DNA from 4 places in the Lysinibacillus sp. FSL K6-0075 genome. Region 2 is predicted to be linked to each of the others. Evidence: riboswitches for the same ligand, from Rfam matches in the RefSeq annotation. Region 2 holds a riboswitch; each other region holds the start of a gene.

Evidence for each region. Region 2 has a riboswitch for S-adenosylmethionine ahead of MHB65_RS01960 (O-acetylhomoserine aminocarboxypropyltransferase/cysteine synthase family protein). Riboswitches for the same ligand answer to the same signal wherever they lie in the genome.
Region 1: linked by a shared signal. The riboswitch ahead of MHB65_RS08895 (YezD family protein) and the one ahead of MHB65_RS01960 (O-acetylhomoserine aminocarboxypropyltransferase/cysteine synthase family protein) in region 2 are both predicted to bind S-adenosylmethionine.
Region 3: linked by a shared signal. The riboswitch ahead of MHB65_RS19580 (methionine ABC transporter ATP-binding protein) and the one ahead of MHB65_RS01960 (O-acetylhomoserine aminocarboxypropyltransferase/cysteine synthase family protein) in region 2 are both predicted to bind S-adenosylmethionine.
Region 4: linked by a shared signal. The riboswitch ahead of MHB65_RS23565 (cyclase family protein) and the one ahead of MHB65_RS01960 (O-acetylhomoserine aminocarboxypropyltransferase/cysteine synthase family protein) in region 2 are both predicted to bind S-adenosylmethionine.

What each region holds. Positions count from the first base shown of each region.
Region 1 covers NZ_CP151947.1:1,847,111-1,854,789, reverse strand. Annotated here, with positions in the region: gene MHB65_RS08905 (VOC family protein) at 1-346, opposite strand, end outside; gene MHB65_RS08900 (flavin reductase family protein) at 496-981, shown strand; gene MHB65_RS08895 (YezD family protein) at 1,072-1,227, opposite strand; SAM riboswitch class I at 1,298-1,393, opposite strand; gene MHB65_RS08890 (phosphopantothenoylcysteine decarboxylase) at 1,603-2,274, opposite strand; gene MHB65_RS08885 (LysR family transcriptional regulator) at 2,346-3,227, opposite strand; gene MHB65_RS08880 (DMT family transporter) at 3,362-4,261, shown strand; gene MHB65_RS08875 (general stress protein) at 4,298-4,735, opposite strand; gene MHB65_RS08870 (DNA starvation/stationary phase protection protein) at 4,926-5,366, opposite strand; gene pepF (oligoendopeptidase F) at 5,584-7,398, shown strand; gene MHB65_RS08860 (SEC-C metal-binding domain-containing protein) at 7,626-7,679, shown strand, end outside.
Region 2 covers NZ_CP151947.1:408,390-416,068, forward strand. Annotated here, with positions in the region: gene MHB65_RS01945 (succinate CoA transferase) at 1-170, shown strand, start outside; gene MHB65_RS01950 (DASS family sodium-coupled anion symporter) at 256-1,737, opposite strand; gene MHB65_RS01955 (glycerol-3-phosphate acyltransferase) at 1,934-2,566, opposite strand; SAM riboswitch class I at 2,722-2,835, shown strand; gene MHB65_RS01960 (O-acetylhomoserine aminocarboxypropyltransferase/cysteine synthase family protein) at 2,953-4,254, shown strand; gene MHB65_RS01965 (hypothetical protein) at 4,590-4,976, shown strand; gene MHB65_RS01970 (homoserine dehydrogenase) at 5,441-6,427, shown strand; gene MHB65_RS01975 (DNA-binding protein) at 6,486-6,716, opposite strand; gene MHB65_RS01980 (EamA family transporter) at 6,872-7,679, shown strand, end outside.
Region 3 covers NZ_CP151947.1:3,929,846-3,937,524, reverse strand. Annotated here, with positions in the region: gene MHB65_RS19610 (acetyl-CoA C-acetyltransferase) at 1-1,022, shown strand, start outside; gene MHB65_RS19605 (acyl-CoA dehydrogenase family protein) at 1,149-2,933, shown strand; gene MHB65_RS19600 (arsenate reductase family protein) at 3,140-3,496, shown strand; gene gcvH (glycine cleavage system protein GcvH) at 3,577-3,957, shown strand; gene MHB65_RS19590 (hypothetical protein) at 4,048-4,389, shown strand; gene MHB65_RS19585 (thioredoxin family protein) at 4,403-4,714, shown strand; SAM riboswitch class I at 4,771-4,874, shown strand; gene MHB65_RS19580 (methionine ABC transporter ATP-binding protein) at 4,957-5,985, shown strand; gene MHB65_RS19575 (methionine ABC transporter permease) at 5,975-6,643, shown strand; gene MHB65_RS19570 (MetQ/NlpA family ABC transporter substrate-binding protein) at 6,713-7,564, shown strand.
Region 4 covers NZ_CP151947.1:4,684,760-4,692,438, forward strand. Annotated here, with positions in the region: gene MHB65_RS23555 (helix-turn-helix domain-containing protein) at 1-907, shown strand, start outside; gene MHB65_RS23560 (hypothetical protein) at 1,034-1,432, shown strand; SAM riboswitch class I at 1,529-1,635, shown strand; gene MHB65_RS23565 (cyclase family protein) at 1,725-2,462, shown strand; gene MHB65_RS23570 (DedA family protein) at 2,493-3,089, opposite strand; gene MHB65_RS23575 (Cof-type HAD-IIB family hydrolase) at 3,161-3,934, opposite strand; gene MHB65_RS23580 (DUF2225 domain-containing protein) at 4,271-4,954, shown strand; gene MHB65_RS23585 (hypothetical protein) at 4,977-5,330, shown strand; gene MHB65_RS23590 (MerR family transcriptional regulator) at 5,423-6,253, opposite strand; gene MHB65_RS23595 (GNAT family N-acetyltransferase) at 6,340-6,807, shown strand; gene MHB65_RS23600 (MATE family efflux transporter) at 6,794-7,679, shown strand, end outside.

The DNA.
Region 1 (7,679 bases), 1.4 Mb from region 2:
ATGCATCTGGCCCATATACTTCATAGCCTAATGCTCGCAAGCGCCGACCCTCTTCCTCAATATTTTTTGTGCGCAGGGCAATTCGAGAAAATCCCTGGCGCTCTTGATCACGTTTAAACGTATAATGTAGGGAATATGGGTATTGTGCCGCTTGCTCAAATAAATCACGATCATAGATAGCAATTTGTTCAATATAGCTTAAGCCAAAGTAGCTTAACGTATTATAAGTCCCCCACATCGTGTGCTGCCCACCATTCACTGTATGGACATTTCGTTTATTGAAGAAAACCTTTATATTTTCTGGTGATTCCACTTGATGAACCAGATGATCAAAATATAAAGTCATGGCCATTCCCCTTTCTTTCCCCATTACCTTTACCTGTATGTTTGATTGGTTTAAAATTTACTCAAGAAAAGGAGTTACTAGTAGGATATGAAAAAAAGTTTCGTTTACCTACAAACTCCGTTCACTAATTTCATAAAGAGGTGATTTGAATGACAGATTTAGTAGCTGCTTTTAAATTAGCATTAGGTAATTATCCTACAGGCGTAACAGTTGTCACGACATGTCATGACACAAAACCTATTGGCTTAACCGTCAATTCCTTTGCATCTGTTTCAATCGACCCGCTCCTTATTTTGTGGTCACTCGATAAAAAATCTCAGCTCCATCCTTATTTTACGGCTGCGCCAAATTTTGCGGTCAATATTTTAGCGAGTGATCAAGAACATTTATGTACACTATTTGCAAGTAAAATCCCTGATCGCTTTGCACAAGCACAGTGGTCAACTTCCTCTTTTGGACTACCGATTTTACATGATACAGCAGCTAATTTACAATGTAAAACGTTTCAGCAAATTGATGCTGGCGACCATACCATTTTTATTGGGCAGGTAATAGACATTACAAATGCTCAAAAAGAGCCTTTACTTTATCATCGCCGTCATATCGGTCCTATACCAAAAAGCTTTTATAGCTAGCCTTTACACAAAAAAAGGGCCACTTGTAAGCAAAGGAAATCCTTCATGCTTATAGGTGGCCGTTTGACATAAGTTCTACTGAAATCATTGTTATTTTTTCTGCGGAAATCTCTGCTTTTCAAGCCTATTAATTTGCACAATCACACCATCTTGAATCGTAATATGCACTTCACCAAATTCAAGATTTTGAATCGCCTTCGCAATTGCCTCTAATTTCTTATCATCTACTTTTACCGACTGAGCCATACGATACACCCCTTCTTTTTTATCCTTATTGATCATAAAGAGGCCAACGCATCAAACTGATTGATAGCCCCTCCTATCTCTCAGACACCATCTGTTGGATTTGGCACCTGTTTTTCGGTTGCCGAGGCTTCATTGGGCCAAGTCCCTCCACCTCTCTTGATAAGAGTACTGCGTTTCTTGAAAATAATTCTATAATTCTGCTATAGGAATGTCAATACAAAATATTAGAAAACCTAGTTGAATACTATGCAATGTGAGAATTTTATAGACTATTCACACATAATCCTACCGTATTGTATGCTATGTCAGTATATCTAACCACAGAAGCAAAGAAAAAAACTGCACAGAAATATAGCCTCTGCACAGTTCTTGATTTTATTGTTCTTGTAAACAGGCCATTAAAGCTTGTGCGGTCTGTTGCTTCCCCATCACCTTGATTGGTTGGCCTTCAGCAGGCACGATCCAATGAGGCTCGTCCCCTCCGTATAAAGACTGGGAGCTATTTGCTACCATAAATTGAGCATTGGCTGTTTCCATACGCAGTCTTGCGCGAGCTAGCAAGAACTCCTCATCATCCGTCGCTTCGAGCTTAAAGCCTACTAATGTTACCTTTGGTTGCCAGCCCTTGATTTGTCCTAACACTTTTGGCGCCTTTTTAAAATGAATAATAGGTGGTTCGTCGGAAGGCATTTTCCCCGCCTCCTCCATTAAATTACCTGATTGATCATACACCTTGTCAATGACCCAATCAGAGCCAGCAGCAGCCATAATGACGATATCGACTTGTTGTTGGACAGCATGACACACCTTTTGTCCTAAATCCTCTATGCCTTCAAATTTTATCAATGTCATTTTGTTGTGGTTTTCTGGGAGCTGTGCAAAGTAACCATGCATATATACTACGTTAGCGCCAGCAGCCAGCGCCGCCTCTGCTAAATAACAGCCCATTGTGCCTTTTGATAAATTCGTATGCCCTCGTACACGATCCCATTTTTCAAGTGTTCCCCCACTTGTAATGAGTACGGTTTTGCCTTGTAATGTCCCCATACACTCACCTATTTTCTGAAATATATACAAATACTATTTTAACGTAATGTAAGGATATGCTTCAATAGCGACTATCGTAGGGAGCTGTTTTGTTCATTTAACCAAGCGCTTAAAATCTCTGCAAATTTCTTTGTAACGGGTGAAGCATGGTGTTTCATAGCAATCCCAATGGTGCGGTAGCCACCTTGCTTTAATGGAATCGCTTTCAATGTTGGTGGTAAATTTTGAATAACCAATTGGGGTAAAATACTAATCCCTAAATGATGTGAAATCATAGAAAGAATCCCTACCTCCTCAGAAAGCTCAAAGCGAATATTCGGCTTTATATGATATTGCTCTAATAGCACCTTGACATCATTTGTCCCTTTATAGGAAGTCATAATAAATGGCATATCCTCTAGGTCTACGATATCAATTTCTGTCTTATCAAATAAGGGACTTTTATCCGAAACAATACATAATAATGGGTCTTGTTGTAACTCAGTAAATTGATATTGCTCTGACTTTTGACCATTCAAGAACCCGACTTCTACTTCACCACTTAAAAGCCATTGTTCAATTTCATAGTAATCTCCCTCTCGTAACTCCACCTGTATTCCTGGAAATTGATTATCCATAATCCGAACAATTTCTGGCATCCAATTCGAAGAAATACTTGAAATTACACCAATTCGAACCTTACCACGTGTCACGCCAAGAATATGAGCTGCTTCCTGCTGTAATAATTCCTGCGCATCCAAAACCTGACGCATTGCCCTTAGCATCGTTTGTCCCTCACTTGTTAATGTTACACCTACACGACTTCGATGAATGAGAGCAAAGCCAAATTCTTTTTCTAAACTTGACACGGCATGACTCACAGCAGACTGTGTTAACCCTAGTGCATCAGCTGCTTTTGTAAAGCTTGCCACCTCTGCCACCTTTGTTAAAATCTCGTATTTAACTAAGCTCATCCGCAATCCCTCTATATACATGAATTTTTTTAATCCTATTCATTATAAACATTCGTTTTACTAATCACAATACAAGATATATAGTAATTTTTAGTATAAAAACTGTTTTAGTACACAGATGGTAGGTGAACATAATGAGTATCCAAGGAAAAGCAAATGTATTGATGGTTATTGTCACAATGTTTTGGGGGCTCTCTTATACCTTTATGGTCATGGGGCTAGAAACATTGGCAGTTTATAATGTGGTGGCATTGCGTTGTATCATCGCATTTTTCGTAGCAGGACTTATTTTTTACAAACGGATGATCAAAGTAAATGGTAAAACATTAAAATATGCGGCTATTCAAGGATTTTTATTATTCATTGTGTTCGCGTTAAGTTTATTTGGTTTACAGTCTACTTCTGCTTCAAATGCTGGCTTCATCTTGAGCCTAACAGTCGTGTTAGTGCCGATTTTCAGCAGCTTTATTGAAAAAAAATTACCTTCTCGAGCAGTTAGCTTTGCGATCATTTGTACGATGATTGGTATTACCGTCTTAACAGCACATGGCTCATTCACTTTCCATACAGGTGATTTATTAGTAGCAATTGCTGCGGTATGTTATTCAATTTATTTACTTTTAAACAGCTCATTCACACGAAATGTAGAATCCATTTCATACGGAATTTATCAGCTTGGCTTTGCTGGTATTTATGCGCTTGGCTTAACATTTCTATTCGAAACACCGACATTGCCAAATTCCACAACATCTTGGATTGCTATTTTAGGGCTTGGCATCATCTGTAGTGCGTTTTGCTTTGTTGGTCAAACTGTTGCACAACAGTATACTTCTGCTACACATACAGGTCTAATATTCTCCTTAGAGCCTATTTTTGCCGCTATGTTTGCCATGATGTTTATCGGAGAAGGCTTAACTATGAAATTAGCGATTGGTGGTAGCTTCATTCTTATTGGGAATTTAGTGGCTCAATTAGAGCACTTCCATGCCCTACGCTTTATCAAGAAAGACGCACAAGAAAAAGTCATACAATAAAACAGAGTGATCACTGGGATCACTCTGTTTTTCTCTTTATAAAAATCTTCTATATTGCTCTGCCTCTGCCATACGCTGTTGATTTCTTAAACGCTCCTCTTGCTCTTCCGCTGTCTCTGGATAGGTTTGAAGCGTATCAACATCATCCTCATGTTCTGCATATAGGACAATACTTCCTTGTTCTACAAGATGTGCATAGTAAGCGATTTGTCCCTCTGACAGATTAAATCGTTTTAAGCCCTCTGTAACAGCTGAGTCGCCTGTAAACCAAGATTTGAATTGGTCTACCCAATTTCCAGCCTCATGTGTTTGCACATCGGCATCCCATTTTACATCCTCAAACTGTTGGGGATCTCTCGCAATAATATGGATATCGTCTTGGTGATAACCTTCCATTCGCATATGCTCTAAAATGTGAAGCATTTCATCCCTTGTATGGGCCACCTCAATTTTTGGATTTTGTTCATTCATCATGTTCAATTCCTCCTAAGTTGTATGGCTTACTAGAAAATTACCCTCACGGCACACAAGCAAACCCGTTTTATGAAACTGTAATAATTGTTATGATGCCTTAAACTATGTTGCTGATTTGACATAAAGCGTTCAGGGCAGAAAAAAACATGCTAGAGAGGCTTTCTTCTCCAGCATGCTGAACGTTTCATTTTTACTTGTCAAGAAAGGCTTTTAACATCCATGTATGCTTTTCAAGAGACTGATACATCGCATTGAGTAAATCCTCTGTACGGTCGTCCCCTTCTTCTGCGGCTAGCTCCATTGTAGAATTCAAAGCTTTCATCAGCTTTTGGAAATCTGAAATTGTCGTTGCAACCATGTCCTCTGTCGTTTCATCACCTGTTGCTTCCTCTACATAGGATAGCTCTAGATGCTCTTTTAATGTCGCCACTGGCTTGCCATCCTTTGATAAAATACGCTCTGCTATTTCATCTAAATTCAGCGTTGTTTCATTATACAGCTCTTCAAATTTTGCATGCAGTGTAAAGAAGGCTGGCCCTGTGACATACCAATGATAGTTGTGTAGCTTTGTGTAAAGCACAGACCATGTGGCCACTAGCTTATTTAATTGTTTGTTTAAGTTTTGTGTCATAATCCATTTCTCCTCCAATATGTCTTGTTCTAGCCATTAGTATGAGTAATAAAAGATGTTGGCTATACACACATTGTTCCCGACCGACAATATTTCAAACATACTTCATGCGAAACGACCTTCAGTAAGAATATTGCAACTATTCTATGAAATTATTTCACTTTCCGAAATAGTTTCGTTATAATGAAATCACTTACATGTAAAGGGGTGTCCATAAATGAAAGTTTTACCATTACGAAAAGATGTTGCAGTAGAAGAAACTTGGGATTTAACAGATTTATTGAGCAATGAGGCTGATTTTGAACCGACCTTAGCACAATTAGTAGAAGATGCACTTAGCTTCGAGCAACAATACAAAGGAACAATTACCGATGCGCAAAAAGTAATCGACGTGTTAACAGCCTTTGAGGAGCTACAAAAAAGATTTGTTCCGATTGGCACATATGCAAGCTTAAATCTCGAAACAGATCGCACAAATGATGTAGCACAAATGCGTGCCGCAAAATTTGGTACAGCTATCGGAAAAGTCAGCAGTGCTCTATCCTTCGTACGCAGTGAGTTACTGGCATTGGATGAAGCTGTTTTACAAGAAGCAGCAACATCAAGCCCTCTTTACAAACGATATCTAGAGGAATTATTAAAACGAAAACCACACCAGCTACACCCTGAAGTGGAAAAAGCGCTAGCAGCATTCAGCCCTACATTTGACGCGCCCTATAAAACGTATAATACGACGAAATTAGTGGACATGGATTTTGGCGAGTTTGAAGCCAATGGTGAAAAGCATCCCCTTAGCTTCGTCCTGTACGAAAATGACTGGGAGTTTGAAGCAAATACAGATGTACGTCGTGCTGCCTTTGAAGCATTTTCAAGCAAGCTACGTGATTACCAGCATACAACGGCTCAAGTATATAACACACATATTCAACAAGAAAAAACAATGGCTGACCTAAGAGGCTTTAACTCTGTTATTGATTATTTACTATTTGATCAAGATGTCGATCGTTCTCTCTATAATCGTCAAATTGATTTAATTACAAAAGAGCTTGCCCCGCATATGCGTCGCTATGCAACGTTAATTCAAAAAGCCAACGGTATCGACCAAATGACATTTGCAGATTTAAAAATTGCGCTGGACTCTGATTATGATCCTAGACTATCGATGGCTGAGGCAAAAGAATATGTTGAAAAGGCATTAGCCGTTATGGGTGAAGACTATAATCAGTTAATGGATAGAGCCTTCAATGAACGCTGGATTGACTATGCACCAAACAAAGGAAAATCTACAGGGGCATTTTGTTCAAGTCCGTATGGTAGCCATCCTTATATTTTAATGTCATGGAATGAACAAATGAATGAAGTCTTTACACTTATTCACGAGCTTGGTCATGCGGGGCATTTTGCAAATACGTATGAACATCAATCTTATCTGAATAGTCGACCATCTTTGTACTTTATTGAAGCGCCATCAACAATGAATGAAATGCTGTTAGCGAATTATTTACTAACACATAATGATGATCTACGCTTTAAACGTTGGGTAATTTCCAATATTGTAGCGAAAACATATTATCATAACTTTGTTACACATTTACTAGAAGCTGCCTATCAACGTAAAGTATATGAATTAATTGATGCTGGAGAGGCAGTTAACGCAACCATCCTCAACCAATTAAAACGCTCTGTGCTGGAAGATTTCTGGGGTGATACAGTGGCTATCTCTGAAGGTGCTGAACTTACATGGATGCGTCAGCCACACTATTATATGGGCCTTTACCCATACACATATAGTGCAGGGTTAACCATCTCAACACAAGTGTCTCAACGTATTTTAAAAGAGGGCGCTCCAGCTGTTGAAGATTGGCTAGCAGTGCTACAGGCTGGCGGCACAAAATCACCAGTGGAGTTAGCACAAATGGCAGGTGTTGATATCACGACTGACCAACCGCTTCGTGATACAATTGCCTACATTGGCCATTTAATTGATGAGCTTGAACGTCTGACAGTGGAAATCGAAGCCGTTCAGCAATAATTTAACTAGAAACGGTCCTGCCTATTTAAGGTGGAGACCGTTTTCTTTTTTTTAGTTCTAAGTAGAAAAATACGTACATATACTAGAATCAGGGCGTCCCTCTATATTTTTTAGATATTTCAAAATAGACAATTATTTTTCTTCATACAAAAGTACCGTTATTATTAAGAGTACGCAAATTATTTAGCAATATACGATTAACAATGATTAAAGGAAGTGTTCTAATTATGGTAAAACGTAATGATCCATGCCCATGCGGTAGCGGCAAAAAATATAAAAAA
Region 2 (7,679 bases):
ATAACTGTGCACACCCTGATTATCGGGAGCAGCTGTGGCAGTACTTTAATGATGCCAATGAGGCAACGGGTGGACATCATACACCACATAACCTAGAAAAAGCACTTTCATGGCATGTTAATTATGCGAAAAACGGTACGATGAAGGACCCTGCTTTCACGAAACAATAAAATTTCATCTTAAAAGCCTTGAAGGACAGTTAATCTGTGCCTTCAAGGCTTTTTACATGTTAATTTATCTGAGATTATCAGCGACTTATAGTAATCCAATCCATTTCCAATAAGTTGCAGAGAACAAAAGAACGAGAAGGAAACCGATAATGGTTAATGGAATCCCAGATTTCAAGAAATCCTTTGTTGTAAAGGCACCTGTACCATAGGCAAGCATATTTTGTGGTGCACTAATTGGTAATAGGAAGCCAAAGCTTATGACGAATTGTTGCACAATAACAAAACCAACCTGATCCACATTAGCTGTTAATGTGGAGGCTAACACGATAAACACAGGTATAAGTGCTGATGCTAAGCTAGTTGCACTTGCAAAGCCTAAATGAATCAAAATGTTAAATAAAGTTACGAGTGCGATGGTTGCTAGTAAAGGCATTGTATCTAGTCCAAGTGAACCAAAAACTTTATCTGATAACCATGCAGCACCTTTTGTATTCAGTAAAATGGTTCCTAACATAATGCCTACTGCAAAGACGATAATTGTTCCCCATGGAATATGAGGCTCAACTTCCTTCCATGAATACACACCGATTTTAGGCATTAATAGAATAGCGATGGCAATAATTGTGACTGTGGTCGTGTCAAATGGATGCAGCTTCCCTTCAGTTGCCCAGAAAAATAGTAAAACTAAGGATGTAATGATTAAGCGAATTTCAGGAGCTTTTAATGGGCCAAGCGCTGCAAGCTGTTTTTTGATGACCTCTTTACCACCTTCGATATTGCTAGTCTCAGGTTTAATTAAAGCGATCATAATGAAAAATAAGACAACAGACATAATAATCGAGAAGGGGGCAGCGTAGAGTAACCAAGCACCCCAAGAAATATCTACATTAAATTGCTCTTGAATAAAATTTAAGGCAACCATATTTTGAGCGGCTGCCGTTTTAATGCCGATATTCCAAATGGAAACGGCTTGTACGGAAGTAATAACTAGTAAGGCAGCGAGCCGACTATCACGTGGTAAACCAAATGCGGCAACCATTCCAAGCAATATTGGCACTACTGCGCCAGCTCGTGCTGTAGCAGAAGGAACAAAAAATGCGAGGACGATAGAAACTAAAATGGCGCCAAATACGATAGCTTTTGTTTTGGTTCCTACCAGTGAAAGAATCCAAAGAGCAAGTCGTTTATGTAGATTGGTAATTTGCATTGCAGCCGCTAGAAAAAGAGCGGCTGCTACTAAAGCAACAGCAGAATTACTAAATCCACTTAAGGATAATTTTAATGCGCCTGCTGTACCTAGCTCTGTGGTAGGATCATCCATTGATGGAGCGAGTCCTAGTAAAACAGTTACAAGTGCAATAATCATGGCCGAGCTAACAGGATATGAAACGGCCTCTGTTACCCAAAGGATGACTGCAAAAGCTAAGATGGCTAAAGCTCGTTGTCCAGCTATAGGTAAATCACCGTTATTAGGTAAAAAAGTAATAATAATCAGTAAAGCGAAGGCCAAGCCAATCCATAGTGGCTTTAAATTACGTTTTGAAGCTTCTTGATTTGGTGAAGACATATTTTCTCATCCTTTCTACGATAAAAATGACGATTATTATCCATAACATCGGCCTGGATAATGTTTTATTAAGATAAGAATATATCTTTTTTATTGTAGAAAAAAAACTACGCAGAATAGGTGTTTTTTACAGCAATATGAGTAGATAAAGAGAAAATACATGGTCACAAAAAATACAAAAATATCCATAAAAATATTATTTCTTTTTCTTAAAGGCAGAAGTTACTTTAGGCTCTGTACCATTGACTAAACGTTTAATATTTTCTATGTGCAGGATGATGGCTATGCCAAAAAGAAGAACAGCTATAATGGTTGGGCCAATGCCAGGAATCCATAAATAAGTGGCTGTACAAAAAACGAGATAAAACTCTAGAACACCAACAATTAAATAATTTGTTGCAAAGGATAAAATAACAAATAAAATAAGTGCAAATAAACCAATCTTCCAATCGACAGCAAGTAAAATTCCGATAATGGAGGCAGTTCCTTTTCCGCCATTGAAGCCCATATAGAAAGGGAAATTATGACCTAAAATGACCCCAGCAGCCATAATGTAGGTAAGCAGCCATATTTGTTCTTCTGTTAAATGAGTGACGTCCGCTAGATAAAAATGTGCACCGATAATAGCTACAACGCCTTTGCCAATATCGATGAGGGCTACTAAAACGCCATATTTCCAGCCGAGGGAAAGAGTAGCATTAGAGGCACCGGCATTGCCGTGGCCCGCTTTTTTTAAATCAACCCCCGATAAAAATTGTGCCACTTTAGAGCCGTGAATACAGCCAATTAAATAGCCAATAATAAGAAAAGTGATCACGGCCTTTACCATAAAAATCCTCCTCTCAAATTTTTTTCTAAAATAGTGTATGCGTTCATATTACGTATAAGAGCAGACAGAAGTTTCGGAAAAAATAAAATTTACATGTTGACAGAAAAAAACTCTATGTTTATACTGTGTAACAACGATGGAAATTGAATCTCATACTCTTATCAAGAGCGGCGGAGGGATAGGCCCTATGATGCCCGGCAACCAGTAAGTAACGAGCTTACTAAGGTGCTAATTCCTACAGATTCTTACTTGGATCTGGCAGATAAGGGGAGGAAAACTTGCAACCGCAACCCTCTTCTTAGCTGAAGAGGGTTTTTGTTTTCTACAGAAAAATCCTCCTCATCTCCGGTACCATCGTAAAAAAAATAACCATTTGGAGGTACACAATGACAAATTTTAAACCAGAAACATTGCTGTTACATGGCGGTCAAGAGCCAGACCCAGTGACGGGTTCTCGAACAGTTCCTGTCTATCGCTCAACTGCTTTCGTATTTAAAGACACTGCTCATGCGCAACGTCTTTTTGCCCTAGAGGAAGCAGGGAACATTTACACAAGGATTACCAATCCAACTGTTGATGTGTTTGAAAAACGTGTGGCTTTATTGGAAGGTGGAACAGCAGCAGTAGCACTTTCATCTGGTGCAGCAGCTATCGCATTTTCCATTTTAAATCTAGCTGGAGCTGGTAATGAGATAGTAGCAGCTAGTTCTTTATATGGTGGTACTTATAATTTATTTGCTAACACATTACCAAACTATGGTATTAAAACGATTTTTGTAGATGAAACAAACCCAGAGAATTTCAAGGCGGCGATTACTGATAAAACAAAAGCAGTCTTTGCTGAAGTGTATGGTAATCCAAGCTTAAAGGTTTTAGATATTGAAGCAGTAGCTAAAATTGCACATGATAATGGTCTACCATTAATTATTGACAGTACGTTTGCTTCTCCTTACGGCTCTACACCTATTGAATACGGTGCAGATGTTGTAGTACATTCAGCAACTAAATGGATAGGTGGTCATGGTACAACTTTAGGGGGCGTTGTTGTAGACGCTGGTAAGTTTGATTGGACTAGTGGTCGATTCCCAGGTTTTACTGAACCAGATGCTTCTTACCATGGTTTACGTTATGGAATTGATACAGCTTCTGCGGCCTTTGCTACGAAGCTACGCGTACAATTATTACGTGATTTTGGTCCAACATTAAGTGCAGATGCTGCCTTTAATTTATTACAAGGTTTAGAAACGCTTCATTTGCGTATCCCTAAACACAATGAAAATGCATTGGCAGTGGCTGAATATTTACGAAACCACCCATCTGTGGAGTATGTAAATTATAATGGCCTGGAAGATTTTCCAACACATGAATTGGCAAAGAAATATTTAAGAAATGGCTTCGGTTCAGTGCTTACATTTGGCATTAAAGGTGGACGTGAAGCTGGGCGAAAGCTTATTGATAGCGTAAAGCTATTTTCACATGTAGCAAATGTAGGTGATGCTAAGTCATTAATTATTCATCCTGCTTCCACTACACATCAGCAACTATCAGCAGACGAATTAGTTCAAGCTGGTGTAACCGAGTCGCTCATTCGCTTATCCATCGGTTTAGAGGCAATAGAGGATATTATTGCTGATTTAGATCAAGCCATTACACAGGCAACAACTACTGAACAAACAGTAGAAGCCTAAGCTTTAGAACATAGGGAAGAATGTTGTAGCGTTTACGTATTTTCTCATTCGATTGGCCTCATTTGGTAATGCGTTAAACGTTGCTACATCAACCAATTGCTACATCCGTTAATTATCAGAACCTTATAAAAAATAATACCAAGTAATTTTATATGTATTATTGACTTAATTAAATCCTTGTTATATACTAGGAAATAAGTTAAGGGTACGAAAATTCTTGTTAAAAAAGGTAAATGTTTTCATAAGTGCTCCCCCACTTTTGAATATATAGAAGAGCAGTTGCCTAGCCAGTAACTGCTCTTCCCAAAAAAACTGATGATAAAGGAGTGTTTAAAATGGGTAATATCTATAGTGCACAAAACATTGTATCCTATCTAATATATGAGCTAAATGAAGGGCATGTCTTTGTCAACAATAAGTCCATTCAACACCTTCTTACATCAGTCGAAAGAAAATGGCAGCAAGTCTTTGGTCATACAGCATTTCAAGAACATGTTTTTGCTGAAGAGGAAGACTATACTGTTAAGGAAGTATTTGAGGCATATGAACAGTACGGTGTGAGCCATATCTCACTTCCTGCGACAGAGATTTACTTAAAGTATGGTACATTTCAATTAGTGGAACGTACGTATGCAATACCAAATTTTACAGAAGAAGAAATTAGTCTTGTTCAACAAGCTTTAGCACAATATCGTTATCAATTGCTTTCAAAAGCAAGTTAAAACCCCCTCATATATTTAAGCTCATTCTCTGCTGCTACAGGGAATGAGTTTTTTCTTTAAAGGGATTGTTATGAATGTCCGAGCATACATATATATAATAGAAGAAAGACATTCGTATATTGAAATGTAAATAGTCAATATTTGTTCAAATCTTATAGAATGATTAATAAAACGTATAATAAAGGGAATGAAACCGATTTCTTTTGCACATCTAGAGAAAACAAATGTCCTTCCTAGAAAGATTTTTCTTGTGCAATGTATGTATTTGCGTTACAATTTTCTTTAAGTTAAATTTTGAATTATTTGAATTTGTATGTGTTCCAACACATATAGAAATAGCGAAACTCATACAAAGAAGAGTTGTTGGCTAAAGACTGCGGTGGGTGTCAAATAGTCATGACACAACCCCATGGAGAATTAGCTTTAATGAAACTGCGGAATGTAAGTTGGAGGGAATAACAAGAATGGCAACTATAAAGGCAGCGATTTTAGGATTTGGAACGGTAGGTCAGGGGATCTACCATATTTTAAATGAAAAACGAGAAGAGCTAAAAAATAAATTAGGTATTGAATTAGAGGTAGCGAAGATTTTAGTGACAGATGCTAGTCGCGAACGTGTGCCAGGAACAGCACATTTAATGACAACAAGCATGGATGAAGTCTTAGCAGAACCAGGTATGCAGGTTGTGTTTGAAGCAATTGTTAACGAAGAGCCTGCATACAGTTATTTAAAGCGAGCAGTTGAACATAAATGTCATGTTATTACAGCCAATAAAGTGATGTTTGCCAAACGAGGTTTAGAGTTGCAGGATCTTGCAAAAGCTAATGGCGTTTTTGTAGGCTATGAGGCTACTACTGCTGGTGGTGTACCTGTTATTAAAACAATGAAAAATATTTTACTTGTAAATGATGTAAGTCGTATACAAGGCGTCTTAAATGGCACATGTAACTATATTTTAACAAAAATGCGTGCACAGGGCTGGTCTTTCGAAACAGCTTTAAAAGAGGCACAAGGCTTAGGTTATGCTGAAGCAGATCCATATAATGATATATCTGGGCAGGATGCATTTAAAAAATTAATGATTTTAAGTGCCTTAGCTTTTGGAGAGCAACCAGATTGGTCAGATGTAGAAGTGATTGGGATCGATAGTATCTCTGCTGAACAAGTTCGTGAAGCGTGTGAAAATGGTCTGCGTTACCGCCATGTAGCTGAAGTGGAGAAACGGGCTGACGGTAAAATTATTGCTAAAGTCGGTCCACAACTAGTTGATAAAGAGCATCCACTTTATCCAGTCGATGATGTGTTTAATGCGGTGGCATTAGAGACTAACTATATTGGTACATTAACATTAGTTGGTCCTGGAGCAGGGATGTACCCAACTGCGAGTGTCATGGTAGAGGATTATGCTGAAATCATTGGGAAAAGAGCAGGATTTGTTGTCACAATCTAATAAAAGCTTTAAAAAAGCCCACCATTCAACAATGTTTAATTGTATGAATGGTGGGTTTTTAGTCTTCATCTTTGACGTCAATATCCTCTGGAATAGGAGTAGAACGCCAAATTTCAATTTCCTCTTTAATACGTTCCAATTGTTTAAAATAAGTGCTGAATTGGCCACTATTGATTAGAATTTGTTGTCCATCGTAAACAGAACGGATGCGTCCTTCGTAAACTAGACGCATTACTTGATCCTCAGGCATACCGAGATCAAAAGCTGTCTCTTCAATTGTTTTATACATACGATTCGCTCCTTTTACTGTTTTTATTATAACGTCCATTATTGAGAAAGCATACTGTGGTAATGAAAAGAAAAGTAAAAATGATAATTGTTTGATTTTGGATAAATATGTATGATTAGTATTGAGAAAGTAGTGAAGCGGGGATGAGTTGATAAATGTTAAATCCATTGTTTGTATTACTAGCAGCTATTCTATGGGGGATGACTGGAACTGCCCAAACCTATTTGGACCAAGGTGTATCTCCAATAGCAGTGGCCACAATTCGTTCTGCAATTGGTGGCGGTTTATTATTAGCCATTACGGTTTTATTGCGGAAAATTAACTTTCTAAGGTGGTCGTGGAAATGGACGATTTTAGCTGCGGCTAGTATAGCTCTTTTCCAAGGTCTTTTCTTCTCATCCATTCGTCTAACAGGTATAGCCATTGGAACTGTTGCTACTATTGGCAGTGCACCAGTGTTTTCTGGTGTTTTAGAGTGGCTAGTATGGAAAACACGCCCCACAGCGGTATGGGGACTTGCTACAATGATGGCCATTATCGGATGTCTTTTATTATTTATGAATAATGGAGAAGAGTCTGTTCACATTGGCGGATTCACACTAGCACTTTGTGCAGGTCTAGCCTTCGCATTTTATACAAACATAAGTAAAAAATTAATGGCACAGGAAGATGCATTACCAGCAGTTGCTATGACGTTTTCCATTTGCACGTTGTTTTTACTGCCGTTTTCCCTAGAAAATGGATTTTCTTGGTTAGGAAATGTGCACAACTTATGGACAATGCTGTTTATGGGGATTATGTGTACAAGCGTAGCGTATTTATTGTTTTTAAATGGACTACAAAAAATTAGTTCATCCACAGCTGTAACACTTTCATTAGCAGAACCATTGACTGCAGCAATTCTTGGTGTGTTTTTAATTGGAGAACATTTAAGTATAGTATCTTGGCTTGGGGTAGCAATGT
Region 3 (7,679 bases), 1.5 Mb from region 2:
TAATTTTAGGCTGTGCGATGCCAGAAGCAGAGCAAGGGATGAATGTGGCACGTAGTATTGGTGCACTTGCTGGATTACCAGATACAACGCCTGCCCTGACGATTAATAGATTTTGTTCATCAGGTTTACAGGCGATTGCCTATGCAGCAGAGCGAATCATGCTAGGACACTCAAAGGCCATTCTTGCTGGTGGTGTAGAATCCATGAGTATGGTGCCGATGGTGGGGAATACACCACGTTTAAATCCGACTTTAGCGGAAACGGCTCCACAATACTATATGGGCATGGGGCATACAGCTGAGGAAGTAGCTCGTCAATACAATGTTAGTCGTGAAGATCAAGATGCTTTTGCTGTTCGCTCACACGCGCTTGCTGAAAAGGCGATTAAAGAAGGTAAATTCAATGATGAAATTGTACCAATCGAAGTGGAACAGCATTACGTAGACGATAACAATAAACCACAAGTAAAAAAATTCACATTTAGTATGGATGAAGGTGTACGTCCAGGTACATCAGTTGAAGGTTTAGCAAAACTGCGTCCAGCTTTCCATGTAAAAGGCAGTGTAACAGCTGGTAATGCCTCCCAAACTTCTGATGGTGCAGCAGCCGTACTAGTAATGGATCGTGAAGAAGCTGACAAGCAGGGACTGACACCAATGGCAAAATTCCTAGGCTTTGCAGTTGGTGGTGTACCTCCTGAAGTAATGGGCATCGGCCCTATCGTGGCAGTGCCAAAAGCATTGGAAATTGCAGGTTTATCCATCGATGATATTGATTTATGGGAAATCAATGAAGCATTTGCTTCACAGTCACTAGAGGTTGTACGTCATTTAGGCATCGACCAAGATAAAGTCAATGTCAATGGTGGAGCGATTGCATTAGGTCATCCACTAGGCGCAACGGGAGCTATTTTAACATTAAAGCTGATTCATGAATTAAAGCGTCAAGGTAAAAAATATGGCGTCGTGACAATGTGTATTGGTGGCGGTATGGGCGCTGCTGGCGTATTTGAAATTTTATAATTTTAGCTAGATCAGCTTGAGGTGTACTGTTTACGGTTGCCTCCGAACATTGTATACATCAAGCTTTTCTATACATGATCATTAGGGGAATCAACTAACAAAACGATATATTGGGAGGAATTTATCATGACTGAAAAAACAACTGATTTCATTAAAGGCGGCGGATTTCTTATTGAAGATGTGGAATTAGATCGTGTATTTACACCGGAAGATTTCACTGACGAGCATAAAATGATTGCTAAAACAACAGAGGAATATGTGGCAAATGAAGTCTTACCAGTAGTTGAAAATTTAGAGCACCATGAATTTGAGCATTCAGTGCGTCTCCTAAAAAGTGCAGGCGAATTAGGCTTACTTGGAGCAGATGTGCCTGAAGAATACGAAGGGCTTGGATTAGACAAAGTTTCTTCAGCTTTAATCGCTGAAAAAATGTCTGTTGCAGGTGGTTTCTCTATCACACATGGTGCCCATGTTGGTATTGGGTCATTACCAATTGTTTTATTCGGTAATGAAGATCAAAAGAAAAAATATTTACCTAAGCTTGCTTCAGGTGAATTAATTGCTGCTTATGCATTAACAGAGCCAGGCTCAGGTTCTGATGCTTTAGGTGCAAAAACGACTGCGAAATTAAATGAAGCTGGCACACATTATATTTTAAATGGTGAAAAGCAATGGATTACGAATGCAGGCTTTGCTGATGTATTTGTTGTCTACGCAAAAATTGATGGCGATAAATTCTCTGCATTTATCGTAGAACGAGCATACACTGGTGTTTCAGTAGGCCCAGAAGAGAAGAAAATGGGGATTAAATCATCATCTACTCGTACATTAGTATTAGAAGATGCGGAAGTACCTGTAGAAAATCTATTAGGTGAAATTGGTCGTGGTCATGTCATTGCGTTCAATATTTTAAACATTGGTCGTTATAAACTTGGCGTGGGCACAATTGGTGGTTCTAAACGTGCATTGGAGTTAGCTATTCAGTATACAAACCAACGTCAGCAATTTAAAACAAAGCTTTCTGATTTCAATCTGACAAAAGAGAAATTATCAACAATGGCTTCTCAATTGTATGCTTCAGAATCATTAAACTATCGTACTGTTGGTCTTTTTGAGGATCGTTTAAGCCAATTAAGCCTAGAAGAGCAAAAGCAAGGAAAAGTGATTGCAGGTGCAATTGCTGAATATGCTATTGAATGCTCGATTGCCAAAGTATTCGGTTCAGAAACATTAGACTATATTGCAGATGAAGCAGTACAACTTCATGGCGGTTATGGCTTTATGGCTGAGTATGAGGTAGAGCGTATTTACCGTGATTCTCGTATTAATCGAATTTTTGAAGGCACAAACGAAATTAACCGCATGATAGTACCTGGTACATTTATGAAAAAGGCACTAAAAGGTGAGCTTCCTCTATTACAAGTTGCTCAAAGTTTACAGCAAGAGCTGCTCATGCTAATGCCAGAAGATATCGGTACAGAGCCGCTAGCACAAGAAAAATATTTAGTGAAAAATGCGAAGAAGATTGCGGTATTAGCTGCAGGCTTAGCAGCACAACGCTTTGGTGCAAAACTTGATCAAGAGCAAGAAGTATTGGTGAACATTGCCAATATCGCTAACCAATTATTTGCGATGGAATCAGCTGTCTTACGTACAGAAAAGGCAATTGCTCGTGACGGCGCTGAAAAAGCTCATCAAAAATTGCTATACACACAAATTTTCTGCCAAGAAGCATTCGCAGAAATCGAAAAAGAAGCAAAAGACACAATTCTTGCTTCAGCAGATGGCGATGCAGCCCGTATGACATTATCTGCACTGCGTAAGTTAACGCGCAATAATCCATACAACTTAATTGCGAAGAAGCGTGAGGCTTCAGTTAAACTAATTGATGCTGAAAAATATATTGTTTAATAGCGCACACCTAGCCTAGCTATCTGCAAAAGATAGCTAGGTTTTTTATATGAGATGGATAGAAGTGCAAAATTGGTGGATAGAATCGTATAAGAGACGGATAAAAATGTGAAACTGGTGGATAAACTTACAAAAAAGAGTGAAGTTCACCATTGAAAACAACTATGATGGTATACTACAGAAAAAGACAGAAGAGGAGCATTGTAATGACGATTCAATTTTTCCATTATCCGAAATGTACAACATGTAAAAAGGCACAGAAGTGGTTAAATGAGCATGAGGTTTCCTATGAAGAGGTACATATCGCAGAGCAACCGCCAACTAAGGAAGAATTAACAGCTATTTGGCAAGCTAGTGGACAGCCTTTGAAGAAGTTTTTTAATACTTCTGGCATGAAATATCGTGAGCTTGGCTTAAAAGACAAGTTAGCGGAAATGACTGAGGATGAACAGCTTGAGCTACTTGCTTCCGACGGTATGTTAATTAAACGTCCCATCGTCACAGATGGAAAAAAAGTTACTTTAGGTTTTAAAGAAGCAGATTTTGAGCAAGCTTGGAAATAACGTATTTAACCTTGTATTTATAGGAGAAGTATGGCAAACTGAAAGTGAATATATTACATATTTATGGAGGGGTTTTTTGCATGAGCACACCTAAAGACTTACGATACTCTGAAGAACATGAATGGGTAAAAGTAGAAGATGGAAAAGTACGTATTGGTATTACTCACTTCGCACAATCTGAATTAGGAGATATCGTATTCGTTGAGCTTCCACAAGTTGGCGACGAAATCAAAACAGATGATCCATTCGGTAGCGTAGAATCAGTAAAAACTGTTTCTGAATTATACGCACCAATCTCAGGTACTGTAGTTGAAGTAAATGCAGATTTAGAAGATAGCCCAGAATTCGTTAATGAATCACCATATGAAAAAGCATGGATGATCGTTGTTGAGCCTGCTGATGCATCAGAAATTGAGAAACTAATGACAGCAGAGCAATACGAAGAAATGATCGCTGAATAAGACAAGCCATAATCAAAAAACGTCGGAAACTACCGGCGTTTTTTGTTATATAATGACTTATAAGTGGGATCTCTAAATGGAGGTGGCGTAATGTTCGAGGGAAAATGCTTGATAGTAGAAGGACGCTCAGATAAGCTACAAATTGAGCCTATTTTAAATGAGAATGTTACAATACTATGTACGAACGGCACAATTGGTGTGCATCAATTAGAAGAACTACTTGATCCCTACGAGGGCTGTGAGCTATTTACTTTTTTTGATGCAGATACTTCTGGTGATAAGCTACGTGCATTAATGGACAGACATTATCCAGAAGCTGAGCACCTTCGTACAATGCCAACGTACAAGGAAGTAGAGACAACACCAAGAAAAGTGTTAGCAATGATTTTACTGCGTGCACATTTCTCAATCCATAATGAATATATTTTGTAAGGTTGCGTGAAAAATGGAAGAATGGTCAACAGAGCAGTGGGCAGCGGCCCAACAGTCGGGAGAGACAGCTGCATTTTATTTATATACACCAATGTGTGGAACGTGCGCAGTGGCATCCAAAATGATGTCCATTATTGAACAATTACTGCCACAGCTACAAATTGGCAAAGCGAATATCAATTTTTTGGAACACATAGCCTATGAGCATCAAATTGAAAGTGTTCCATGTCTACTCATCAGTGATGGCGAAAAAGTGACAGAAAAGATTTATGCTTTTCAATCCGTACCATTTTTATATGAATTGTTAAAAAAATCAATTGACTGAACTTTACTAGCGTGGTAAAGTATCAAATATATTACTAAAACATTAAATATATCGAACTCTTATGAAGAGTGGCGGAGGGAAGTGCCCTATGAAGCCCGGCAACCATCACAATGTGAAAAGGTGCCAAATCACCCAAAGATTTTTCTTTGAAAGATGAGAGAACGGTTTAACGTATAATACGTGACCCCTTCTACTTGTCTGTGAGTGAAGGGGTTTTCTATATGAGAAAAGGAGTATTCGCTATGATCCAGCTTCAAAATATTACAAAGAAATACAAAACAGCAAATGGCGAATTAACGGCAGTCAAAGACGTCAACCTTACCATCAATAAAGGTGAAATTTTTGGCATTATCGGCTATAGTGGCGCTGGTAAAAGTACCATGATTCGTTTATTAAACGGTTTAGAGAAACCGACAACAGGAACAGTAACGGTGAACAATCAAGAATTTTCATCGATAAAAGGGCAAAAGCTTCGAGCAGCTAGACAAAAGGTAAGTATGATTTTCCAGCATTTCAATTTACTTTGGTCGAGAACAGTGGCTGAAAATATTGCTTTCCCTTTAGAAATCGCTGGTTTTCCAAAGGCTCAACGTGAAGCACGTGTAAAGGAATTAATTGCACTTGTAGGCCTAGAAGGACGTGATAAGGCATATCCATCCCAGCTTTCTGGTGGACAAAAGCAACGTGTAGGGATTGCCCGTGCATTAGCGAATAATCCAGAAGTTTTACTATGTGATGAGGCGACATCGGCACTCGATCCTGAAACGACGGATGCCATTCTCGATTTACTCGTTGATATAAATGAACGCTTAGGCTTAACAATTGTCCTGATTACACACGAAATGCATGTCATCCGCAAAATTTGTCATCGTGTAGCGGTGATGGAGGCAGGCGAAATTGTGGAACGTGGTGAGGTATTACAAGTCTTCCAAGCACCACAAGCGGCCATTACCAAAAAGTTTGTATCTCAAATTACAGACACAAAGGAAACACAGGATACGGTGGCACAAATCAAAACAAACTATCCAACTGGACAACTTGTCAAACTGATTTTTGTTGGTGAAAAAACAGAACAGCCTGTTATCTCACATCTTGTGAAACAATTTGATGTAGAAGTAAGTATTGTTCATGGTAATATTTCACAAACAAAAAATGGTGCATACGGTACACTGATTGTGCAAATTGATGGCTCGAAGACAAACGTGGCTGAAGCCCTTCGTTATTTAAATACAGTCGAAGTACAAACGGAGGTGATTGCAAATGCTAACTAATCTCTTTCCGAATGTAGACTGGGAAAATATGTGGCAAGCTACGTATGAAACATTGTATATGACAGCTATTTCTACGGTTGTGACATTTATTCTTGGGTTAGCCATTGGTATCGTTCTATTTTTAACTAGCCCCAATCAGTTATGGGCAAATAAAATCGTTAGCTTTTTAACAGGATCACTCGTTAATATTTTCCGTTCCATTCCATTTATCGTATTAATTATTTTATTAATTCCATTTACGAAGTTTTTACTTGGTACAATTCGAGGAGCTAATGCGGCGTTACCAGCATTGATTATCGGTGCAGCACCATTTTATGCTCGTATGGTATTAATTGCGTTACGCGAAATTGATAAAGGTGTTATAGAAGCAGCCCGTTCAATGGGGGCAAAAACTTCTACAATTATTTGGAAAGTATTGATCCCTGAATCATTACCAGCTTTAATTTCTGGTATCACTGTAACGGCTGTTGCCCTTGTAGGTTATACTGCGATGGCTGGAATTATCGGTGCAGGTGGTCTTGGTAACCTAGCGTTCCTAGACGGCTTCCAACGAAATCGCCAAGATGTGACATTAATGGCAACTATTTTGATCTTAGTAGTCGTATTTATTATTCAATGGATTGGTGATTTATTTACTGAGAGAATTGATAAACGCTAGAAAGAAAATTGAGGTTATTCCGGTTCTTACCGCTAACATATTTTAAACAAATAAAAGGGAGTGTCATAAATGAAGAAGTTATTAGCAGGATTATTTTTATCAATACTTGTACTAGCATTAGCAGCTTGCGGTACAGATAAAAAAGAAGATGAAAAATCAGCATCTGGCGATCAAACAGATAGTAAAGAAAACGTAACATTAAAAGTAGGTGCTTCTAATACACCGCACGCAGTTATTTTAGAAAAAGCAAAACCGATTTTAGCTAAAGAAGGCGTCGACCTTGAAATTGAAACGTATACAGATTATGTTCTACCAAACCAAGATTTAGAGTCAAAAGAAATTGATGCAAACTATTTCCAGCACATTCCTTACTTAGAACTACAAATCAAAGACAATGGCTATGATTTTGTCAATGCTGGTGGCGTTCATATTGAACCAATCGGTATTTACTCAAAAAAATATAAAACGTTAGAAGACCTACCTGAGGGCGCAACAATTTTACTTTCTAACTCAGTATCTGACCATGGTCGTATGCTGTCATTATTAGAAGCTAAAGGCTTAATTAAATTAAAAGAAGGCATTGATAAAACAGCAGCAGAATTAAAAGATATTGATGAAAATCCTAAAAACTTTAAATTCGATGCAAATACTGCACCAGAAATGCTTGTACAAATGTACGAAAATGATGAAGGCGATGCAGTACTGATCAACTCAAACTTTGCCATCGATAACGGTCTAAACCCAATCGAAGATGCGATTTCTCTTGAAGATAAAGAATCTCCATATGTTAACATCATCGCAGTACGTGCAGGTGATGAAACAAAACCTGAAATTAAAAAATTATTAGAAGTATTAACATCTAAAGAAATCCAAGACTTCATTTTAGAAGAGTGGAAAGGTGCAGTAGTACCAGTTAAATAATTATCCAGACTGTAGACAAACTCAATGAATTTTGAGTTTGCCTGCAGTCTTTTTCTTTTACAATGAAATAAAATAAAGCCGTTGATTGGAACGAAGGGCGGACGCTTTCCGCGGG
Region 4 (7,679 bases), 740 kb from region 2:
AAATGATCGAGTATTTGAAATTAGTCAGTCTGTCGGATTTAATAATGAGTATTATTTCAATCGTCGTTTTAAAGAACAGGTCGGCATCTCTCCAGGGCAATATCGAAGAAATCAAAGCAGCAATCTACGTGTATTTGCACCATTTTTAGAAGATTTCTTTGTCGCCCTTGGGATTACGCCAATTGCTCAATTCAGTCATTCAAAATGGGGAAAACAAGACTATTTAGGTCTCCAAGAAGTGCCAGATATTGATGTACAAAATAGAGAAATGGATCGACTTCTTCACTATAAACCAACTTTAATTATGCTAGATTCTGGTGTGGAGCGTTGGGAATCCTTTCATCATTTAAATGAGGTAGCTCCTGTCTGCCATATCTCACATCCTGGTGAGAACTGGCAATCTACTTTATTTAAAATTGCTGATTTAACAGGAAAGACCTCCTTGATGCAAGACGTGGTCCTACAATATGAGGATAAGGTACAGCAAGCAAAAGAAATTCTTAGCAAATCCGTTTATGGGCAAAGTGTGGCATTTCTCCGTATTTCAGCCATTGGCATTACCCTATACGCTGGTCCTGAATGTGGCTATACGGGGCCCATTTTATATCGTGACTTAGGTTTAATGCCACATCCACTGGTATGGAGTATTCCGCACAATCAACGTAAAGCACAACTGACGTTTGATCAATTGCTGCAATTAGACGCAGATCACTTGTTTATTACATTTGATAAACAACATTCTATTTATGAAAATGAGGAACGTGCTATTTTAAAAACGCCCACTTGGAAAAACCTAGCCGCAGTTAAAAGTAAATGTGTCTATGAAGTAGACTTTTTAACATGGATGAATTATGGCATTTTATCACATAGTAAAAAAATTGATGATGTCTTGAATATCCTAGGCTAAACAAAAAGGAAGCCCACTATAGCTTCCTTTTTCAATGTTTTAGGACAAACTTGATACTGAAAGTAACACCGAAAGCCATTTGGCTACATAAGATAAGATATCAGCTATAGGATAGGAGGAATTACATTGTATTACAATCCTTATCCGTACTTTGTTCATCCCTATCATTATCCAACGTCGCCATCCGTCCATCAGCTTGCCGTAAGACCTATTCCTCAACATTTAGCAATGCCGACCACTAATCCCTTTCCACCTGTCGACACACATAAATTGAAAATTTCAGCTACACGGATAAAGGCGATGATGCAGCAAGCTCAATTACTTACGGATAAAATTGATAGCTCCCAACAATTTGCACATGATCTAATGAATGCTGCACAGCTTTCAAATAAAACAGAGGTTGATAGATTAATCACATCAACAGGCATCACGATGAAATTTGAAGCAAACTATACACCAGATAGTTTTAGAATACGTCTTATTGATCATGATTGTTGTGGAGTAACCTTAAATTTAAATTGGTGAAAAAACTTTAACCTTGTATCCCTAGTGAACTTGTAAACTATAAAAAACTATGCTAAAGTATTTGTATTGTTATTTCTGAAAATTCTTATATCACTTTTCTTATCAAGAGAGACGGAGGGATTGGCCCGATGAAGTCTCAGCAACCAGCTCAACAGTATGGTGCTAATTCCAATTGGCAAAATGATCCGCCTTGAAGATGAGAAGAAGAACTACCGTTGTTAATGCAGGAGTCCTCTTCTATAAGGGGACTCCTTTTATTTACCACTAATTTCAACAGAAAGCAGGGAAATTGATGTCTAATGAACTTTTACAAGCTTTGCAATTATTAAAATCAAAACAATGGGTTGATTTAACACATACATTCGGCCCTAATTCACCACATTTTTTTATGTTTGAGGACGCTAAATTTGAAACATTATTCTCTCATGAGGATGGTTTTTTTGCCCAACAATTTACGTTCCCTGGTCAATATGGCACACATATCGACCCACCTATTCATTTTGTACGAGACACTCGGTACTTAGAAGAATTAGAACTAAAAGAACTCGTTCTTCCCCTTGTCGTCATTAATAAATCACAAGAGGCTGCTAGCAACCATGACTTTTCATTAAGTGTTGAAGATATTCGTGATTTTGAAGCCCAGCATGGAGAAATTGAAGCAGGAACATTTGTAGCATTACGTACAGATTGGAGTAAGCGCTGGCCAGATAAGGAGGCATTCAGTAATAAGGATGCAGAAGGACATAACCACATCCCTGGCTGGGGTTTAGAGGCTTTACAGTTTTTACTAAAAGAACGCAAGGTAAGCGCAATTGGTCATGAAACATTCGATACGGACTCTGCCGCTGATTTTCGTAAAAATGGCAAGCTAGATGGCGAATATTTCGTGCTTGAACAAGACACCTATCAAATTGAGTTAATGACTAATTTGGACAAGCTACCTGCGAAGGGTGCTATCATCTTCAATATCGTACCTAAGCCAGAAAAAGCATCAGGCTTCCCTGTGCGCTCATTTGCTATTTTGCCATAACATAAAAGTCGGTATAGCGTATACCGACTTTTATTTTTGTCCATTTCTTTTTTTGAATAAAAAGTAAGCAATAAGCATTCCTAGAATAAACAATAGGATGAGATAGATACTATAATGGGTTAAATAGTATCCAACAAATCGCCATTTCTCCCCAAGCATCTTTCCTAATGATATAAATGTGAACGTCCAAATAAATGCACCTGTATAGGCAAAAAGCGCAAACTTCCTATAAGGATAATTATTAATAGCTGCAATATATGCTGTCAAATGACGTACCCCAGGAATAAAATAGCCAATTAATAATAAGGTAGGTCCAATTTTTGTAAACATCTTTTTCGTAAAATCAATTTTTTGCTCTGTAATATGAATTTTAGGGCCATATTTCTGCAATAACGGTAAGCCAAAACGATAACCGATATAGTAGCTTAAAGTAATGCCTCCAACTGCACCAATCATTGCACTGACTAAGGCAGGAATGTGTTCAAGGCTTTCTCGGTAAACACTATAGCCTACATAAGTTAAAAAGACCTCATCAGGAAGTGGCAACCCAACAATGCCTCCAATTAGAATTACGATAATCCCAAAGTATCCGTAATGTTCAATTAGAGACTGCACGTGTTGTGCCATAAATCATCCCACCTAAAATTTATTAAAATCGACCTGCTATATAAGTTTCATGACAGTCTAACCTCAGCACTCTAAATGACTTGAAGTTGACGTAAAGCAAAATTGACACCGCCATCAGTAGATTTCTTTGTAACAAAATTGGCAGCACTTTTTAGAGCTGTGCTACCATTTCCCATGGCAATCCCTAACCCTACATACTCTAACATGTCAATATCATTATCCCCATCGCCAAAGGCAATGGCATTCTCAGGGCTAATGTTAAAATAATCCAGTACCGCTTTAATAGCTAATGACTTCGAAACATCCTGCTGTAATACATTCACAATATAAGGATGCCATCGCTGCAAAAATATATTCGAAAATTGGCTAGCATATCTTTTTTCAGCCAGCTCATCTGCATATAGACACATGAGAAAAACCTCTTCATCTACAATTGTTTCATTTACAAGTGGAAAATCCCGTAAAGATAAAGTTTCTTGCATCGCTCTTAAAGCTACTGGACTTTGTATGCTATTCATGGACAGTTGCTCTGTAAAAAATGTTAGGCTATGCTGTTGTTCCTGCGCAAAAGCCTGTACATTTTGGACAATATCTTTAGCAATGGGTGTTTTATGTATGACAAGATCCTTATGTTTCACATAGGCTCCATTTGCTGTAATAAAGGTTTCAATCCCCAGCTCTTTTAACTCAGAGCACATGGATAAAGGTCTTCCGGTAGCCGCTACAAGATGGATTCCCTTGTCTTGCAATAGCTGAATAGCCTGTTTTGTACTTTCTTCCACACAGCCATCCTCATAATTAATTAATGTGCCGTCTACATCAAAAAACACGATGTTATATTTCATTTTGAGTCCCCCTACATAAATAGTAATTTAGAACCACAAGAATCAAGTTTATTATTTCTTTTCCATGAAATATGTGAAAGTATTTTGACAAACTTTCAGCAAACTATATAACTTCCATTCGCAACACCGATAAAAACTATTACAAGCGTATTTATAATAATATTTAACTAATAAATCCATGAATATTTTTATTTTAATAATTCTAAAGGAGTATACCAAAGAACTCAAAATTGTTAAAATAAAAGATAATCACTTAAATACATTGAACGATAAATTCTTACGTATAAATAGAACAAAAGAAATAAAATTCTAGAGCACGCAAAGGAGTTGATTCTTATGGCATTTAACATTTACTACTATGAAAGTAGTGTAGATTGTAAATTTTGCAAAAAGCAGTTTACAACATATAAAGTTCGCCCTAATCGATATAAAATTATCGAAGAACAAACGGATTTCATGCCTGTTTATGATGGCCTAAACCCTTTGCTGTATGAAGTTGCCGTGTGTCCACATTGTGGCTATGCCTATCATAAATCTATGACACGGACATATGGACCTTTCATGCTACTCATTGATGAACTATACATTAAAGAGCTCCAGAAACCTATGGATATCTGTCAGGAACGTACAATTGATGATGCCATTATCAGTTTTAAGCTCGCCTATTTAGTATCCCGTGCATCAATGGAGGAAGCTCTTTTAATGGCGAATTTCGCTCTAAAAATTGCTTGGCTCTATCGATTAAAAAATGACGAAGAATCCGAAAAGCGCTACCTTTTTGCAGCTAGAGACTTTTATAGTAAATCCTTTGCCTCAAATCAAGAAGGTGGAGAGAGAATTCAGTTTTTACATGCTGAATTAAGCCTTCGACTTGGTGATATCCCTGAAGCTAAAAAAGGATTTTCACGCTTAATCGCTGATCGAAATGTTTCGGCGAAATATCGCAAGCTTGCACGTAATCGTTGGGAAAATTATAAATATGATGAACAACCTATAACAATTAATGAAATCATTAATTAATGGGACGAGGAGATGATTAGTTATGTTGCTATTTCAAAAGAAAATTGACGTGAGAGAAGAGGATATATTTTCAGAGTTACATCATTTTTTATTAAGAAAAAATAATCGCTACTTAACAAACGATGAAGTTGTCGCTTTAACAGGCGTATCATCCGAATTGCTCTACAAATGGGTAAAAGCAGGGAAATTAAAGAACTCCATTTTCCCTAATCTAGGAGCCCCTTGCGAACGATGTGGGCAGATTACACAAGCTAAAATTTGCGTAAGTTGCTCTTCCTCCATTGTTGGTACATTAAAACAAGAAGAAAAGGATCATGCGTGGTTTAACCAAATTCAACGTAACCATGTAAGGGCAAGTACGTATCACTATAAATAGCATTCGAACATCTCCATTTGTGCTAGTTCCCTTCACAAACGGAGATGTTTTTTTATTACTACCAAATTTCCTAAACTTTAAGTCCCTGTGAATTATTTCACTTTTTTTACTTCCATCATAATTTTGGTTACATACTCGTTTTCTCTATTTTTCATTACGGCATCATAAATGTATTCCTCGTATACATATTGGCCTAGCTCATAACCCTTTTCATGCATGACATTAAATAACCGTGTGTAGGTCTCACCAAGTTTTGAAGAGGGGCCAACATGATAACCAATCACAAATTCACCCTCTATCGCCTTAAAATAAGGATGCCCTTCTCTTGGATGAGGTTGCTCAATATATAAATAACTATAGTTATCGTAATTTCCAGCTAACACTTGCTCTCTTCTTGTTATCCCTCCAATGGGATACCCCGTATCTAATTGAGAGCGATCCAATTCCTCAATAAAGTCAGATACAGCCTTCACAAACTGCTCTTCTGTAGAATTCTCGATATTTTTACTCAAATATAATGTATCTTCAGGAAAGTACTCAATCGTAATGTCCTTAAAATTTAGATGCAGTGCTTCCTCTGTCGTTTTGATTTTGACATCAATAATATTCTCAATCATTTCTAGTTCTCTACGTTTCTTCGCAACATGCTCTTTTTGTTGATGCATCAATTCTAAAAAATTTTCAGGTGATTTCTCTGCCATATACTGCTGAATATCCTTTAAAGACATCCCCACTGCCTTTAATAATTCAATAACACCGAAAAAATCATATTGAGCAAGTGAATAATACCTATAATCCTTACTATCCTTCATGATGGGAGATAATAAACCAATTTGATCATAATAAATAAGTGTCTGTTTATTTACCTTACATAATTTAGCAAATTCTCCAGTTGTAAAATATTTTACATTTTTATTAAGCATTTTTTGAGTTTCCTCCCTTGACTATATAGTTACTATATACTTTAGATTGTACCTATTCAAAATAAAAATAGAAAGGTTTTGACATTATGTTCACGGAGATTCGTGACATTACAGCTTTTAACAAGAAAGAAATTTTAGCATTACGCATCGCTGACAATCAGCAACATTTTATTGAATCTACAGACCAATGCTTAGCAGAGGCGGAAATGGATCGACGTTTTACACCTTTAGGTCTGTATAAAGATAACACCGCTATAGGCTTCGCTATGTATGGCATATTCCCTCATAATGATTACAGTCAACGCGTATGGCTTGATCGCTATCTAATTGCAGAACAATACCAAGGACAAGGTTTGGGAAAACATTTTTTACAGCAGCTTATTCAATATTTAACAGTAAAGTTCAACTGTCTTCAGATATATTTAAGTGTTTATGACAATAATGCTGTAGCTGTCCAGTTGTATAAACAATTCGGTTTTATATTTAATGGTGAGCTAGATGATAAAGGGGAAAAAGTAATGGTTTTGGAGGTGCATGCTTATGACAACCATTAATCCAATTGAAACAAGACCACTGAAACCATTATTTTTATCATACTTATTCCCCGCAATGATCGGGATGCTTTTGATGTCCATCAATATTTTGGTAGATGGCATTTTCGTTAGTCATGGCGTGGGACCTACAGCTTTAGCTGGAGTGAATATAGCCGTTCCTATTTTCTCCATTTTGCTTTCGATTTCTCTATGGATTGGTATGGGAGGGGCTACCCTTTTCTCGATTTCTTTAGGAGAGGGCAATAAGCAACGTGCTCATCAACTATTTACACTGTCGTTCTCTACAATGCTAGTGGTTGTCATCACGATTATTGGATTCCTCGCGTTAAATTTAAAGGACATTTCTTATATATTTGGGGCGAGTGATGATACCTATCCTTATGTGCAGGAGTATTTACATGTTATTTTGCTCTTTGGGGTGTTTTACACGATTGAAAATCTTTTAAGTATTTTTATTCGAAATGATGGCAACCCAAAGTTAGCTATGCTGGGCTTAATTACAACGTCTGTTTTGAATATACTCTTAAATTATGTTTTTATCTTCGTACTAGATTATGGTGTGACTGGCTGTGCCTTAGCAACAGCAATAGCTACAATTATAGGTACATCTGTGCTATGTCTTCATTTTTTCCGTCCACAAGCTGAGTTAAAGTTTGTCACTTCCTTTTTTAATCTATCAGATCTAAAAAAAATGTTTGCTGTAGGTTTACCTAGCTTTATTGTTGAAGCTTCTGTTGCTGTTATTATTATTTTGTATAACGTTACCTTTTTACATTATCTAGGTGCAAATGGCGTTACAGCCTATGCAATGGTCAATTATATCCATACTGTCTTGCTAACTATTTTTCTTGGGGTTGGTATGGCCCTACAAC